Linked DNA regions of Longimicrobium terrae. The protein of the gene in region 3 interacts with the protein of the main gene of each other region in a pairwise test. Links are inferred from orthologs where the notes say so. Each region holds a gene or a part of one and is shown on either strand. Other genes may lie near its edges.

Evidence for each region.
Region 1: the proteins of HNQ61_RS14450 (region 3) and secA interact in binary tests that used the Escherichia coli proteins (3 or more experiments, as listed by UniProt). The link is inferred for Longimicrobium terrae from one-to-one orthologs.
Region 2: the proteins of HNQ61_RS14450 (region 3) and HNQ61_RS07365 interact in binary tests that used the Escherichia coli proteins (3 or more experiments, as listed by UniProt). The link is inferred for Longimicrobium terrae from one-to-one orthologs.

The regions. Positions count from the first base shown.
Region 1 is NZ_JACHIA010000001.1:197,780-205,005, forward strand. What follows is about bases 625-4,490. They hold secA (preprotein translocase subunit SecA), read right to left. Parts: upstream 4,143-4,490; coding sequence 825-4,142; downstream 625-824. Other genes in these bases: nadD (nicotinate-nucleotide adenylyltransferase), read right to left, coding at 4,159-4,490. In the rest of the region: RadC family protein, read right to left, coding at 1-615; more of nadD, read right to left, coding at 4,491-4,740; HNQ61_RS00865 (outer membrane protein assembly factor BamD), read right to left, coding at 4,751-5,530; HNQ61_RS00870 (tetratricopeptide repeat protein), read right to left, coding at 5,584-6,318; HNQ61_RS00875 (nucleotidyltransferase family protein), read right to left, coding at 6,416-7,226. UniProt on the Escherichia coli protein: Required for protein export, interacts with the SecYEG preprotein conducting channel.
Region 2 is NZ_JACHIA010000003.1:271,730-275,082, forward strand. Bases 633-3,353 are described here. They hold HNQ61_RS07365 (acyl carrier protein), read right to left. Parts: upstream 2,251-3,353; coding sequence 2,014-2,250; downstream 633-2,013. Other genes in these bases: fabF (beta-ketoacyl-ACP synthase II), read right to left, coding at 682-1,929; fabG (3-oxoacyl-[acyl-carrier-protein] reductase), read right to left, coding at 2,337-3,077; fabD (ACP S-malonyltransferase), read right to left, coding at 3,210-3,353. In the rest of the region: HNQ61_RS07350 (DUF3024 domain-containing protein), read right to left, coding at 1-205; HNQ61_RS07355 (hypothetical protein), read right to left, coding at 253-588. UniProt on the Escherichia coli protein: Carrier of the growing fatty acid chain in fatty acid biosynthesis.
Region 3 is NZ_JACHIA010000008.1:29,023-35,071, forward strand. The notes cover bases 2,022-4,710. They hold HNQ61_RS14450 (acyl-CoA thioesterase), read right to left. Parts: upstream 3,742-4,710; coding sequence 3,301-3,741; downstream 2,022-3,300. Other genes in these bases: HNQ61_RS14445 (peptidylprolyl isomerase), read right to left, coding at 2,022-3,304; ndk (nucleoside-diphosphate kinase), read right to left, coding at 4,381-4,710. Outside these bases: hemC (hydroxymethylbilane synthase), read right to left, coding at 1-56; LPS assembly lipoprotein LptE, read right to left, coding at 53-592; HNQ61_RS14440 (hypothetical protein), read right to left, coding at 546-1,262; more of HNQ61_RS14445, read right to left, coding at 1,259-2,021; more of ndk, read right to left, coding at 4,711-4,800; HNQ61_RS14460 (CBS domain-containing protein), read right to left, coding at 4,806-5,717; sucD (succinate--CoA ligase subunit alpha), read right to left, coding at 5,747-6,049.

The DNA.
Region 1 (7,226 bases), on a different replicon or contig from region 3:
GGGCACGCCGGTGGGATGGTTGTGCACCAGCACCACCTTGGCCGCGCTTTCGGCCAGCGCGGGGCGAAACACGTCGCGGGGGTGGATCTGCACCCCGTCCACGGTGCCGCGCGCCACCACCACGTCGCGCAGCAGGTCGTTGACGGGGTTCAGCAGCAGCACGTGCAGCTCCTCCTGGTGCAGGTCGCGCATCACCAGCCGCATGCGCTCGTACACGTCGCGGGCGGTGCGCAGCCGCTCACGGTCGGGGAGCGCTTCTTCCGACACGCGGCGCCCCAGCTCCAGCGCGGCCTTGACCTTGGCCGCCTTGGCCGGGCCGATGCCGGCCACCTCGCACAGCGCGGAGAGCGGCGCCGCGACAATGCGGCGCAGCGATTCGTCGCCGGAGGGGGCGGCAAAGGCGGTGAGCAGCGCCCCCGCCAGGTCCATGGCCGAGCGCGCCGGCCGCCCGCCCCCCGCCGCAGACCCCGTCTCGATGATGAGCGCCAGCAGCTCGCGGGCGGACAGCGCGCGGGGACCCAGCTCCAGCATGCGCTCGCGGGGCCGTTCCTGGTTGGGCCACTTCTTGATGGCGTACGGGCTGAAGCGGGGCGGCGGGCAGGGACGCGGGCTCATGGGCGGCACTCCGGCAGCGGGGCGGTGCGCGGGCCGCGGGGCACCCGCCCCGCACACCCGAAACATTTCCGAAAGATAACTCTACCCGCCGTCCAGATCCAGCATCTTTCCACGCCACCCGCCGCACACATCGCACGCGGGCCCGGACGAAAACGGCGCCCCGGAACAGATGCTCCGGGGCGCCGTTCTTCCCTTCCCGCCGCCTGGGATCAGGCGCCGCGGCCGTGGCAGGCCTTGTACTTCTTGCCGCTGCCGCACGGGCACGGATCGTTGCGGCCCACGGTGGGCGCGGCGGCCTTGGCGGCCTCGCCCTCGTCGCGGTTGGTGCGCAGCTGCTGCGGCGGCGTGGCCGGAACCGCCGTGTAGGGGTTGATGCCCAGCGACGGCGCGCGGCGCGGCGGCGGGGGCGGCTCCGGCGCGGGGGCGGGCTCCGGCTCGGGCTCGGGCTCCTCGCCGTAGAACGCCTCCATGGGCTCGGCGTCAAAGTCCGGCCCGCTGAACGCCAGGTCCGCGCGCTCGTTCATGTCGAACCCGGCGAACTCCGGGGGCGGCTCCATGGGCGCCAGCTGCGCGCGGAAGACAAAGCGCGACGCGGCGGCGTACAGGTCCGTCATCAGGTCCTCGAACATGTCGTACGCTTCCTTCTTGTACTCCAGCAGGGGGTCCTTCTGTCCCCAGCCGCGGAAGCCGATCGAGGCCTTGAGGTGGTCCAGGTCGTACAGGTGGTCCTTCCACTTTTCGTCGATCGTGGAAAGCACCACGTAGCGCAGCACCGGGTCCGCCGCGTCGCCGAAGCGCTCCAGCTTGTCGTGGTAGTGGTCGCGCGCCAGCTCCACCACGTAGTCGTCCAGCTCCTCGCGGGTGGAAAAGGCGGGGGCCGCCCCCTCCGCCGCGGGAAGGCGGTCGGCCACCACCATGAAGTCCAGCATCAGCCGCTGGCGCAGGCCGTACAGGTCCCACTCGTCGGCGCTGGCGCCCGCGGGGGCGTACTCGTCCAGGATCACGGGGAGGGCGCGCTCGATCATCTCCCACACCTCGCCCCGCAGCTCTTCGCCGCCTTCCAGGGCAAAGGTGCGCAGGTCGTAGATGACCTCGCGCTGCTGGTTCATCACGTCGTCGTAGTCCAGCAGGCGCTTGCGGGACTCAAAGTGCTGCAGCTCCACCCGCTGCTGCGCGCCGCCGATGGAGTTGGTGATCCACGGGTGGGTGATGACCTCGCCCTCTTCCGCGCCCAGCCGGTCCATGATGGCGGCGATGCGGTCGCTGCCGAACAGGCGCATCAGGTCGTCTTCCAGCGACAGAAAGAACTGCGACGCGCCCGGGTCGCCCTGGCGTCCGGCGCGGCCGCGCAGCTGCCGGTCGATGCGCCGCGACTCGTGCCGCTCGGAGCCGATGATGTGCAGCCCGCCCGTCGCCACCACGTAGTCGTCGCCCTTGGTGGTCAGGTCCACCACCTCGGCCGGGTCCGGCACCTTGGAAAGCTCCGCCAGGTCCGCCCCGCGCTCCTTGAGCCAGCGGATGGTGCGCGGCTCGGTGACGCCCGCGCCCAGTTTGATGTCGGTGCCGCGGCCGGCCATGTTGGTGGCGATGGTCACCGCGCCGGGCTGGCCGGCTAGGGAGACGATTTCCGCCTCGCGCTGGTGCTGCTTGGCGTTCAGCACCTCGTGCGGCACGCCGGCGCGCTTGAGCATGCGCGACAGCGTTTCGCTCACGTCCACGCTGACGGTGCCGACGAGGACGGGAATCTCCATGGCGTGCAGCCGCCGCACCTCTTCGACGATGGCGTTCAGCTTTTCGCGCCGCGTCTTGTAGACCAGGTCGTGGCGGTCGCTGCGCTGGATGTTGCGGTTGGTGGGAATCACCATCACGTCCAGACCGTAGATCTGGTGGAACTCCCCCTCTTCCGTCTCGGCGGTGCCCGTCATGCCGCCGAGCTTGTCGAACATGCGGAAGTAGTTCTGGATGGTGATGGTGGCCAGGGTCTGCGTTTCGGCGCGCACCTGCACGCCCTCCTTGGCCTCCACCGCCTGGTGCAGCCCGTCGCTCCAGCGCCGGCCCGGCATCATGCGGCCGGTGAACTCGTCCACGATCATCACCTCGCCGCCCTGGATCACGTACTGCTCGTCGCGGTTGAAGAGCGTGTACGCCTTGAGCAGCTGGTGGATGATGTGGATCTTCTCGCTCTTTTCCGCGTACTCGCGCTCCAGCTCGTCGCGGGCGGCGCGCTTTTCATCCACGGTGAGCGAGTCGTCCAGGTCCACCCGGTGAATCTCCTCGGAGATGTCGGGAACGATGAACGCCTCATGGTCGTCCGGCGCCAGCACGTCCAGCCCCTGGTCCGTCAGGTGGATGGTGTGGCCCTTTTCGTCCATCGAGTACAGCATGTTTTCTTCGAGCAGGTGCACGCGCTTGTCCATCATGTAGTCGCGTTCCACCTTGCCCATCACCTTCACCAGCCCGGGGTCGTCGGCCAGCATCTTGAGCAGCCGCTTGTTGCGCGGAGAGCCGCGCCGGGCCAGAAAGAGCTTTTCGCCCGCGGCGTAGCTGTCGCCGCCCTCGATGTCCTTTTCCGCCTGCGCGATCAGGTCGTTCACCAGCCGCGTCTGCCGGCGCGCCAGGTCGGACACCATGGGGTTGTAGCGGGCGTACGCCGCGTTGGTCCCCGTGCCCACCGGGCCGCTGATGATGAGCGGCGTGCGCGCCTCGTCAATCAGGACGGAGTCCACCTCGTCGACGATGGCGTAGTGGTGGCCGCGCTGCACGCGCTGCTCCGACCCGTGCACCATGTTGTCGCGCAGGTAGTCGAAGCCGAACTCGTTGTTGGTGCCGTAGGTGATGTCGGCGGCGTAGGCCGCGCGGCGCTCCGGCGTGTTGGGCTCGTGCAGGTCGATGCACCCGGTGGTGAGCCCCAGGTAGCCGTACAGATGGCCCATCCACTCGCTGTCGCGCTGCGCCAGGTACGAGTTGACGGTCACCAGGTGCGCCCCGCGGCCGGCCAGCGCGTTCAGGTACAGCGGCAGCGTGGCGACCAGGGTCTTCCCCTCGCCCGTGGCCATTTCCGCCACCTTGCCCTGGTGCAGCGTAATGCCGCCGATGAGCTGCACGTCGTAGTGCACCATGTCCCAGGTCAGCGTCTGCCCGGTGACGGTGGCCTGCGTGCCCACCAGCCGCGCCGCCGCCGCCTTGACGGTGGCGAACGCTTCGGGAAGGATCTCGTCCAGCACCGCTTCCAGCTCGGCCTTGAGCCGCGCCTCGGCGTCGCCGATGCGCTGCGAAAGCGCCTCGCGCTCGGCGGCGTCCTCGCTGGCGCGGCGCTCGGCGCGCAGCTCCAGCAGCTCCGCCTCGACCTCGGCGGTGGCTTCGCGAATCAGGGTGCGGAACCGCTCGGTCTGCGCGCGCAGTTCCTCTTCGGGAACGGCCTTGAGCCGCGCGAACTCGCGGTTGATCTCGTCGACGATGGGCTGCAGCCGCTTCAGCTCGCGCGTGTGGCGCGTTCCGAACACGGCGCGTACCAGGCTCTTCAGCATCGGACTTCCTCGGCAATCAACGGGAACGGCCCCCGTACAGCCCGTGCCGCTCGATCAGCGCGCGGACGGGCTCGGGGACCAGGTATCTCAGCGTCTGTCCCGCCGCGGCGCGGCGGCGTACTTCGGTGGACGACACGTCCACCCGGGCAACCCGCACGGCCACGGCCGGAAGCGGGCTTTCGGGAGCGAGCGCGTCGCCCTCGCGGGAAACCACGGCCAGCGTGGCCAGCCGCATCACTTCGTCCGGCTCGCGCCACCGCGGCAGCTCGTGCAGCAGGTCGGCGCCAGCCAGCAGAAACAGCTCGGCATCGGGATGACGGGCCCGCAGCTCGCGCAGCGTATCGACCGTGTACGAGGGGCCGGCCCGCCGCAGCTCCAGGTCGTCCGCCTGGAACCGCTCGTCCCCCGCGATGGCGGCGCGAACCATCTCCAGCCGCAGCTGGGGCGCGGTGCGCACCCGGTCGCCCTTGAGCGGGTGCACGGCGGAGGGGATCCAGAGCAGCCGGCTCAGCCCCAGCGCCTCGCAGGCGTCGGAGGCGGCCACCAGGTGGCCCAGGTGCGGAGGATCGAACGATCCCCCGTACACGCCCAGCCGCACGGACCGCGCCTCAGGTCCCGGCGGGCGCGGCCGCGGCGGCGGGGGCCGGCGCCGCGGGCGGGGCCGTCCGGGCCTCGGCGCTCTGCGGGTACTCGGCCTGCAGCCGCTGCCGGGCCGCCGCTTCTTCTTCGCGGTACCCCATGCGGTGGTAGCTTTCCACCAGCCGCAGCAGGGCGGCGGGCGCCACCGTGCTGCGCGGGTGCTGCTCCAGCACTTCGTTGAAGTACACGATGCCTGCGTCGTACAGCCCGCGGCGGAAGTAGAAGAAGCCGTTCTGGTACGACTTGGTCGCCAGCTTCTCGCGCATCTGCCCCACCCATCCGGTGGCCTGCTGCGCCGTCGCCTCGGCCGGGTACAGCCCGGCGAACGACTCGCAGTAGCTGATGGCGGCCACCGTGTAGTCCTGGTCCAGCTGCGGCTTGGGAGACAGCCGGTGATAGGCGTCGCACAGGCCGAAGCGGGCCTCCACGGCCTCCGGATCGGACGGGAACTCGGTGGCCACGCGCAGGAACTCGGCGCCCGCGGTGACGTAGTCGCCCGTTTCCATGTGGCTGCGGGCCATGGCCATGAGCGCCGGCTTCAGGCGCTCGTCGGAGCCGGTGGCGGTGACGAACTGGTTGAGCAGTTCGGCGGCGCGGCCGTAGCGGCGGTTCTGGTACGCCTGCATTCCCTGCGCGTACGACGTGTCGGGAGTCGGCGGCGGCGGGGTGCGCAGAACGGAGCAGCCGCCCAGTACGGAGGCGGCCGCAAGGGCGGTGAACGCCCGGCGGAGATTGAAGGATTCGTTCATGGCCTGCATGTACCCGCGGACCGGCCGCAAGGTTCAGAGTCTTGGGAAAAAAATCAGGAACGGCCGGTGGAACCGCCCTGCCGCTCCAGCATTCCCAGGTAGGCGGACACCTGGGCGTTGTCGGGCTGCTGCGCCTGGCACCGGCGCCATTCTTCTCCCGCCCCGGCCAGATCACCGGCCCGGAAGCGGGCCAGTCCCAGGTGCGCGCGGGCCTGCACGAACCCCGGATTGCTGTCCAGCACCGCCTGCAGCTCGGCCACCGCTTCGCCGGAGCGGCCCAGCTCGATCAGGGTGCGCCCCAGCCGGGTGCGGATGTCCAGGAACTGCGGGCGCAGCTGCACCGCCTGCCGGTACTGCAGCACCGCCTCGTCCCCCGCCCCGGCCTGTTCGTACGCGTCGCCCAGTTCGCGGTGCAGGTTGGCCAGCCGCGCCGCCGCCGCGGATCCGAAGCGCCCGCCGCCCCCCTTGGCCTCGTCCGCCTCGGCGGCGCGCTGGAACGACGCCGCCGCTTCGTCGGTGCGGCCCAGGTCGTTCAGGGTGATGGCCCGGTTCACGTGCGCTTCCACGTACCCCGGATTCACCTGCACCGCGCGGCCGAACGCTTCCAGCGCCTCGTCGGGACGGCCCACCATGGACAGGCACAGCCCCATCAGGTTCTGCACGTCGGCAAAGCCGGGGCGCTGCGCGGCGACGGCCTCCAGGTCCCCCAGCGCGGCAAGGTACTGGCCGCGCGCCAGGGCTTCGCGCGCCCGGGCAATGCGCTGCTCGACTGCGGGTTCCTGGGTCATCGTCGGGGTTCGGGCGCGGTGCGGCGGGCGATCGTGAAAAACGCCGGAAAGGTACGGGCGCCGCCCCCGGGGGGCAATCCGGCCCGCGGCGGCGCGCTCAGGACGCGGAGGCGGCCAGCGCGCGGGCGGAGCGGGCCCAGCGGAAGGCGGAGGGAAGCGCGCCCACGCGGCTGCCGATGCGCAGCAGCGACCAGAGCGGCCCCGGTGGCCCCAGCGTGGTGTCGTCGTCCCCGCTTCCGCCCAGCACTTCACGCAGCAGTTCCGCCGGTCCCTCGCACGCCGCGGCCGCCACGCTGTGCACCACCATGGTGCGGCGCGTTCCGTCGCCGCGGGTCATGAGCATGAAGCGCAGGGCGGAGGGCGCGGCGAAGCGGTCCACGGGCGGGCTTCCCCCCGCGGCTTCCTCGGCCATGCGCAGCGCGGCGGCCATGAGGGCGCGGTGCGGATGCGTCCGCACCACGGCGTGCACGCGGGCCAGGTCGTCCGGCGCGCAGTCGCGGCGCGCGGCGGCCAGCACCAGCAGGTCGCGGATGGCGCCGCGCCGCTCCGGGTGGTGCGTGACCCCGTGCACCAGCACGTGCCACAGGTGCAGCGCGGGGCTCAGGCGAAAGAGCCCGGCGGGACCGAGCGGAAGCGCGCCCTCCCACGGATCGCCCGCGCGGCCCAGGAAGGGGACGTCGAAGTGCACCTCCACCGCCACCGCCCCGGCCGCGGCGCGCACGGCGCCCTCCCACCGCCCCGGGGTCCCCGGCGCCGCATCCTCCCCCACGGTGCGGTATCCCCCCGCGCGGGTGAGCGCCTCGCCCAGCGGGCCTGCCTGCTCGGGGCGCAGAAGGACGTCCACGTCATGGACGTCCACGGGCGGGTTGCCCTGCATCAGGTAGGTGCCGCCCTTGAGCACCAGCGCG
Region 2 (3,353 bases), on a different replicon or contig from region 3:
CGGCGTACTTGAACTTGGCGACGACCCGATCGCCCCACTCCTCCCGCCGCTTCCAGTGACACCGCTGTTCGGTCAGCGAAATCGTCGCGCCCCGGACGGTCCACGACATTCGCACCTCGTCCGCGGCGTGGGCCGGCACCCGATTGCGGCAGTATGCATCCAGCAGAACGCGAGCGGCTTCGGCGACCAGCGGCGGGAGGGCCATCGGATTTCGGGATGAGGGGAAAGTCGGGGACGCGAGTGATCGCGTGATCAATCCGTTCTGAAGCGGCGGATGAGCGATTCGCAGGCGGCGAAAGCAACCTCGCGGTAAAAGGCTTCGGCCTCGGCGATCTGCGCGTCCGCGCGGGCGAGCGCGTCCGGATTCCAGTACCGCCGCGCGCTCCCCGACGGCAGGTGGTCCTCCTGGGAGTCGATGCCGAGAAAGACCAGCAGATCCTCATCCATCTCGTGCAGCCCGGCGCCCCACCGATACTGCATCATGGCGGCCGAACCCGGCAGCACGCCGGTTTCACCGCGCAGGATCTTTCGTGCGAGGGTCACCATCTCGTCACGCAGCCGCCGCGCCTCTGGCTCATTTCTGTCCATCGACCGTCCTCCGGGACCCTGAGGAATGCAACTGAAAACGGCCTCCGCACGCGTGTGCGGAGGCCGTTCATCAACCCGCCGTGACGAGGGAAACTACGCGTCCCAGCGGCGAACCGCGAGCGACACGTTGTGCCCGCCGAAGCCGGCGGAGTTGCTGAGCGCCAGCCGCACCGGCCGCTCCGTCACCCCGTCCGTTCCGTAGTTCAGGTCGCACTCCGGGTCCGGCGTGCTGTAGTTGATGGTGGGCGGGATCTTTCCCGTCCGGCACACCAGCGCGCTGAACACCCCCTCGATGGCGCCCGCGGCGCCCAGCAGGTGCCCCGTCATGCTCTTGGTGCTCCCCACGATGATCTCGCGCGCGTGGTCGCCCAGCACGAGCTTGATGGCGCCCGTCTCGTTGCTGTCGTTGAGCGGCGTGCTGGTGCCGTGCGCGTTCACGTAGTCCACGTCGGCGGGCTTGGCGCCCGCCTCGCGCAGCGCCATCCGCATCGCCCGCGCGAGCCCCTCGTGGTTCTCCGGCTGCCCGGTGATGTGGTACGCGTCGCCCGTCAACCCGTAGCCCACGACTTCGGCCAGGATGGTGGCGCCGCGGGCCAGGGCGTGCTCCAGTTCCTCCAGCACCAGCATCCCCGCCCCTTCGCCCAGCACGAAGCCGTCGCGGGTGGCGTCGAACGGCCGGCTCGCCGTTTCCGGCGAATCGTTGCGCGTGCTGAGCGCCGTCATGTTGGCGAAGCCCGCCATGGCCATGGGCGAAATGGCCGCCTCGGCGCCGCCCGCCAGCATCAGGTCGGCGTCGCCGTTCTTGATGTGCCGGAACGCGTTGCCGATGGCGTGCGCGCCGCTGGCGCAGGCGCTGACGGTGCAGTAGTTGGGGCCCTTGAGCCCGTACCGGATGCTCACCAGCCCCGCCGCGATGTCGCTGATGAACATGGGGACGAAGAAGGGCGACACGCGCCCCGGCCCCTTCTCCACCAGGCGGCTGTGCTGCTCCTCGAAGGTCTGAATGCCGCCGATGCCGCTGGCGACGATCACCCCGAACGCTTCGGGATCGATGGAGCCCAGGCCTTGGTCCAGCCCGGCCTCGCGCATGGCCTGCACCGACGCGGCGATGGCCAGCTGGCTGTAGCGGTCCGTGCGCTTGACCTCCTTGCGGTCAATGTAGGCGCCGGGGTCAAACCCCTTCACCTCGGCCGCGAAGCGCACGGGGTACTCGGATGCGTCGAACTGCGTAATGGGACCGGTACCGCTACGCCCGTCGAGCAGGGCCGCCCAGGATTCCTGGACGTCCAGCCCGACGGGCGTTACGAGGCCGGTCCCGGTAATCACGACTCGGCGATTCATCAGCCGCTCCGGGAAATCGGGACGTGGACCGGACCGCCCGCGGGGGGCGGCCTATGGAAGTTCGAGCGGGGCGAGCCGTGCGGCTCAGCCCTGGTTGCTCGAGATGTAGCTGATGGCGTCGCCCACCGTGCGCAGCTTCTCGGCCTCTTCGTCCGGAATCTCCATCCCGAACTCTTCCTCGAAAGCCATCACCAGCTCCACGGTGTCCAGCGAGTCAGCGCCAAGGTCCTCCACGAACGAGGCCTCCGGGGTCACCTTCTCGGCGTCCACGCCCAGCTCGTTGATGATGATTTCCTTGACCTTCGCCTCGATGTCCGCCATTTCCCGTCTCCTGTTTGGTTTTAGCGTGCGGCCCCCGCCGTGCTCGCCGCCGGGGCTCCCGTTCCTGCGTTGTGTGGCCGTCCTGCCTACATCACCATCCCGCCATCCACCACCAGCACCTGCCCGGTGATGTACGCCGCGCCCGGCCCCGCGAGAAAGCGCACCGCGGGAGCAATGTCTTCCGGCCGCCCCAGCCGTCCCAGCGCGATGGAACCCATCAGTGCGCCGCGGGCGGCTTCGGGCAGCTCGCTCGTCATGTCCGTCTCAATGTACCCCGGGGCGACCGCGTTGACCAGAACTCCCCGCCCGGCGAGTTCCTTGGCCACCGACTTGGTCATCCCGATGAGCCCCGCCTTGCTGGCCGCGTAGTTGGCCTGCCCGGCGTTGCCCGTGATCCCCACCACGCTGGTGATGTTGATGACGCGCCCGGCGCGCCGCTTCATCATTCCGCGCGAGGCGGCGCGCATGAGGTTGAAGGCGCCGCGCAGGTTGGTGTCCAGCACGGCGTCCCAGTCCTCGTCCTTGATGCGCATGAGGACGTTGTCGCGCGTGACGCCGGCGTTGTTCACCAGCACGTCCAGCGACCCCATCTCGCCCTCCACCGTCTTTACCAGCTCGGTGCAGGCGGCGGAGTTCGCCACGTCGCAGGCGTAGCCCCGGTGCCCTTCGCCGGGCAGTTCGGCCGCGGCCTGCTGCGCCCGCGCACCGTCGCGCGCCACCACCGCCACCCTGGCCCCCGCCGATGCCAGCTCCCGCGCGATGGCGAGGCCGATGCCGCGGGAGCCGCCCGTCACCAGCGCGACCTGGCCCGAAAGCTCCACAGGAATCTCCGAAAAGAGTAGTGCCAAGGGCGAACGGAAGTGCCCAGTGCCCAGTGCTCAGTGCCTAATGTCGGATCCACAGCGCCCGATCCTGCTGGGCACCGGGCACTCCGGCACTGGGCACTGCAGTTCCGCAGTTCAGCCGTTCAGGTACTCGGCAATCGCATCCGCCGTGCCCAGCGCCGTTCCGCGGCCGTTGGCGGCGGGGTCGATGCGCTTGAGCATGGTCACCAGCACCTTGCCGGCCCCCACCTCCACGAACCGCTCCGCGCCCATCTGCAG
Region 3 (6,049 bases):
ACCGCGCGGGACTGCCACAGCGCCAGTTCGCTCCCCCGTGAGGCGATGCGGATCACCACTGCGACTGCGCTCCGTCAATCATCTTCTGCACCACTTCCACCAGCGCCTTGCGGCGGCCCACGTCCACGCTTTCACGCCCCGGATCAAAGGTGCCCAGCGCGGTGATGCCGTTGCCCTTCCACAGCAGCCGGTCTTCGCGGACGTCGTAGATCTCCGCGTCAAAGCTCACCTGCACCTGACGCTCCAGCGCGTTCACCCGGCCGCCGGCGCTGCGCGGATCGTAGTTGGTGGTCTGCTCTTCCGCGCGGATCAGCCGGCCTCGGACGATGGCGTCCGCCGTCTGCTGCGAGCTCAGGCGCACGCCCAGGTTGCCGGGAAAGCGCTCCTGAAGCTGCCGCAGCAGCTCGGACTCCATCCCCGGAAACGGCGTTCCGTTCTCGAACGGCTCGATGTACACGCGCCGGATGTGCGACGGCAGGCCGCCGCCGGTAAAGCTGTACAGGCAGCCGCCCAGCAGGACGGCCAGCGCCAGGAGCGCCGAGGCGTTACGTGCCCGGCGGGCTCCACGTTTCTTCAGGAAAGCCAGCGACATCGGTCTGCGACTCCACGGTCAGGTTGAGCGTGCGATAGGCGGCCCAGTCGCGGTACTGCGCGCGACCCAGCTGCCCCGCGTCGTTCCAGGTAAGGTCGATGGATTCGGCCACGCCGCCGCCGGCGCTGCGGCGAACGCTCTGCAGCCGGCCGGCGCGCAGCCGGTACTCCAGCACGCTCGTGCCGAGCTGATAACGGATTGTGGTGCTCTCCCCCGAGACGGACGAGTTCAGCAGCCGCGCGTCCGCCGGCGGGGCGACGATGCCGACCGCGCCCCACAGCAGCGCGGGCGACGGAAGGGCGAAGCGCTGCGCCAGCACGGCGGGCACGCGCATCTGCCCATCCACCAGCGCCGCGGCCAGATACGTTTCGCCGCGCGGGCCGAACAGGTCCAGGCGAAAGCGTCCCGGCGCCTCGTACCGCGCCACGCCGCGCCCGCGGAACTGCGCCCCGGCCTCGTCCAGCTGCCAGCCGAACTGCGCCTGGCGGGGGGAGGTGGGCGTGGTGGCGCGCTGTGCCTCGGCGGCCACGGGCGCTGCATCGGCGGCGGACGTGCCCCCGGCGGTGGTGCCGCCCGGCGTGCCGGGCGCGGTGGAAACGGTCTGCGCGGCGGGCGCGCAGCCGGCCAGCGCCGCGGCCAAGGCAGCCGCGGTCAGGCGGTAACGGATCAACGGACCTCCCGGATTCGAATGATGCGATCGCCCGGCAGAATGCGGTCCACCACCTCCAGCCCGCGCACCACCTGCCCGAACACGGTGTACGTGCCGTCCAGGTGCGGCTGCGGCGAGTGGGTGATGAACCACTGGCTTCCGCCCGTGTCCGGGCCGGAGAGCGCCATGCCGAGCGTGCCACGGCCGTAGACGTGGCGATTGATCTCGTCGCGGATGGCATACCCCGGACCGCCGGAAGTGTCCCCGCGCGGATCGCCGCCCTGAATGACGAAATTCGGCACCACGCGCGGCCACTCCTGCCCGTCGAAGTAGCCGCGCGCGGCCAGCGTCAGGAAGCTGCGGACGGTGAGCGGCGCTTCCCGCTGGTACAGCTCCACCTCGATCTCGCCGCGATCCGTGGTGATGATCGCGCGGCGGGGCGCGGCGGTCATGTCGCGCGCGGCGCGGACGTAGTCGGACGCGCGGCGGCCCGTCTCCACCGGGAGCGGCGCGCCCCACGCGGCGGGGACGGAATCGCCGAACGCGGTCTGCGCGCGCTGGCGCACCAGGTAGTCCGCGGAGCGGCCGAAGCGGGAAAAGAACTGGGTGCGGGCCGTCGCGTCCTTCTTGGCGATGGCGCCGATCGCGTCCACTGCGGCGAGCGCGGCGTCGTCCATCTCATCCCGCTGCGCGCGGTCGTACGCGTCCAGGACCAGGGGGAGCGTCGCGGGATCGGCGAGCTTGGCCAGTCCCATGAGCGCGTTGGTGCGGGCGATGACGTCGCGCGTGTCCAGCGCGGCGATCAGCACGGGGCGGATCTCCGTCACCGTGTCTCCGAGCGCGCCGACGGCCTGCTCCAGCGCCGCGGCGGCCACGCGCCCGTCGGGATCGTCGATCCACGCCGACAGCCGCTGGCGCGACGCGGGACTCACCTGCGCGTGCACGCGGGCGGCCGCGGCGCGCAGCCTCCACTCCGGCGAGGTCTCGATCGCCGTTACGGCCGCGATCGCGGCGGGCCCGTCGATGTCCGCCAGCGCGGCGGCCGCGGTCTGGCGGATGAAGACGTTGCGCGCCGGATCGCGGATGATGGACGACAGCAGCGGCGCCGCGGAACGTGCGTCGGCTCCCATGCGCTGCAATCCCTCCAGCGCGGCGATCACGTCGTACGGATCGCGCGCGGCGTTGGCCCGGTCGGACAGAAAGGTGAGCGTGCGCTCGCCCGGGTACGTGCCAAGGGTGCGGAGTGCGTTCACGCGCACGGGCATGCTGCTGTCCGCCCCGGCGAGGGCGATCAGCATCTGCAGCGCGCGGTCGCGGCCCACGCCGGCGGAGTCCGCCATCGGCCCGGTGAGCGCACGGGCGGCGAAGGAGCGCACCAGCGCGTCGGCATCCGCGGCGGCGGGGGAGAGCGCCGCGGCCGTGGCGGGTTCCGGTCGGCGGGCCAGCGCGTACGCCGCGCGCCAGCGGAGTTCGGGGTCGCGCGCCGTCATCCATCGGGCGACGGCGGGAACGGGCGTGGGCCGGCCCTGGCGCCACACCGCCAGCAGCGCGGGACCGACGGCCTCCGCGGTGCCGGTGCCGTCGATAGCGGCTTCGGTGAGAAGACGCTCCAGCGCGGCGCGCGCGGCGGGATGGCGGATCTTGCCGAGCGCGTACGCCGCCTCGCCCACGACGGACGGCGCGGCGGCGATGCGGCTGCTGGCGGCGTACGGAGCGAGAAGCGGGACGGCGGCGCTGTCGGCGATCTGGCCGAGCGCGAACGCGGCCGTCGCTGCGACGCTGGTGTCCTCGTCCGCCAGCATGCGGCCCAGCATGGGAATGGCGCGTTTGTCCCGCAGGTTGCCGGCGGCCAGGGCGGCGCGGCGGCGCAGCGCGGCGGAGGGAGCCCCCGCGGCCGTGGCGAGCGCGGTGGAATCGTACTCGCGCCGGTCTTCCAGGCGGATGAGCGTGGACGCGTCGACGGGTCCCGTGCCGGCGCCCGCGCTCATGGCGGGCGCGCAGGCGGAAAGCAGCGCCGCGGCGGTGACGGGAAGGGCGAGCAGAAACTCGGGGCGGCGGCTCATGCGTTGGGCTCCGTGGCGGCGCGAAAGGCGTCCAGCAGGTCCTGGGGCAGCTTGCGCGGGGCGCTGCTGGCGCGGTCCAGGGCGGTCAGGCCGGTGCGGGCGGAGCAGAGGCGCGTCGTGGTGCCGTCCTCCTCCACCCGCTCGATCAGGTAGGTGAAGCTGATGGCGCGCGACCGCACCTGCTCCACCGAGGTCGTCACGCGGATCAGGTCCTCGTAGCGCGCGGAGGCGTGATAGCGCATGGACACGTCGGTGACGGCCAGCATCACGCCTTCTTTTTCGATGACGGAGTACGGCTTCCAGAGATGGCGGATCAGGTCCGTGCGGCCCATCTCGCACCACACCAGGTAGTTGGCGTGATAGACGACGCCCATCTGGTCCGTTTCGGCGTACCGCGCGCGGAACTCCAGGGTGGACGTGTGTGCAGCCGGGTGCATGCGGGGCGGAACGGTTCGCGGGTGCGGGTGATGGACCGGCGACGATTCTACCCGGCCAGCGCGCCCACTGTCAAACGCGGACGCGGGTTTGTGGTGTGTTCTGTGGATGCAGAACCGCAGGGGCGACTGAAGTCGCGGCAACAACGGCGCGAAGTCCGCCTTCGCGGACTGCAGCCGCGGCTCGGGTGAGTTTCGAGGGGCATTGAGGAAGTCCGCCGTCCAGGAGCGAATGAATTCGCCGCTGGACCGGCACGAAGTCCGCCTTCGCGGACTGGGGCGGCGGGTTCGGCGCGTCACGCGGAGTCGGCTTGGGCGCGGGCCAGATCCTTCGTCGGCGCCAAGGTTCGGCGCGCCGGCAGGCACGTCCGGCGCCTCCTCAGGATGACATGGTGTGGGCTGTAAACTGATGCACCACAAAGACATGTCATCCTGAGGGAGCGTGCGCCGCCCTCTCCCCTGCCCCGAGCCCTGCGCGACCGAAGGATCTACTATCCGCCCAAGCCAACTCCGCCTGACGCGCGGTACTCGCCCGCACCTCTCTGCGCCTCTGCGGCTCTGCGTGAGGCCCTTCTGTTCGTCATCCACACGAAAAAGGGCGCCCCGCGAGGAGCGCCCTTCGTCAACCGAGAACGGAGCGGATCAGCCGCCCACCAGCTCGGTGCCGGCAAAGAAGAACGCGATCTCGATGTCCGCGTTCTCGTCGCTGTCGGAGCCGTGCACCGCGTTGCGGCCCTTGTTCTCCGCGTACAGCTTGCGGATGGTGCCCTCGGCGGCCTCGGCCGGATCGGTGGCGCCAATCGTCTCACGCCACAGACCGACCGCGTTGTCGGCCTGCAGGGCCAGCACCACGGACGGGCCGCTGGACATGAACTCCACGAGCTCGCCGTAGAAGCCGCGCTCCTTGTGCACCTCGTAGAACTTCTGCGCCTGCGCCAGGCTGATCTGGGTGAGCTTCATGCCCAGGATCGTGAAGCCGGCCTGCTGGATGTGGGCGATGATCTTGCCGGCGTGGCCGCTCTGCACGGCGTCGGGCTTGATCATGGCGAACGTGCGAGCCATTCGATCTATCCTTCGTCAGATGATGATTCAACGGGAGACGCGGCGAACCCGAACACCTTGCGCAGGATGTCGCCGCGGGTCAGAAATCCGGTCAGCTGCCCCTCGTGCACCACGGGCAGCCGCTCGATGTCCTTGCTTACCAGCATCCCCGTGACCTCGGCCAGGGCCTGGTCCTCGGAGACGCAGATCACGGAGCGCGACATCACGTCGCGCACCCGCGTTTCCTGCCATGCCACCACGGTGGCGTCCGCCGGGCGCTGCACGCCGGGAAGAAAGTAGCGCAGCAGGTCGCGGTCGGTCACCATCCCCAGCACCTCGCGGCCCTCGCCCACCACCGGAACCGCGCGCAGCTTGTGCTCGGCGATCAGGTCCAGCACCTCCTGCACCGGCGCGTCGGGCGAGGTGCGGTACACGCGCTGCGTCATCACGTCGCGCACGGTAAGCCGCGGCTGAATGACGATTTCGCGCATCTCCGCGATCTGCAGCACGTCCGCCGCGGTGCGCGCGTTTACGAGCCGCTCCACCACGCTGTCGTGCCGCAGCACCCGCGCGAGCGCCGCCACCGTCTGCAGGTACAGGTCCGCCGCGCTCAGCGGGGCCAGCACCAGGACGACGATCTGCGCCACCGCAGCGGCCACATCGCCCGGCGCCTCGGCCAGCGGCTGCGGCGCGATGCCCACGGCGACGACCAGGTGATCGACCGCGTCCGTCCGCAGGTGCGGAAGCAGAACGCGGTCGCCCACGTGGATCAGGTCGCGCACCCGCGCCTCGCTGAACATCCGCTCCATCTGGTCCGGATGCGCCACGGCGCCGGTGCGCACCAGCACCTCCGCCAGGCGCGTTACGGCCTCGCGGACGGTGCGGGCGTGAAGCGGGGCCACGATGTGCTCCTCATGGAGAATCTCCGTGAGCCGCACCTCGCGCCCCGCCCGGGGAACGCCCTGGTTCAGAGCGCCTCCTGGATGAGCCCCACCACGTCCAGCGGGCGGGTGGCGACGGCGATGCCGTTGTCGCGGAAGGCGGTGATCTTTTCCTCCGCCGTCCCCGCGCCGCCGCTGATGATGGCGCCCGCGTGGCCCATGCGGCGTCCCGGAGGCGCCGTCTGTCCGGCGATGAAGCCCACCACCGGCTTGGTGACGTGCTCCTTGATGTAGCGCGCGGCTTCCTGCTCGTCCGTGCCGCCGATCTCACCCAGCATCACGATGGCCTGGGTGTCCGGATCGGCCTCGAACGCCGCAAGGCAGTCGAT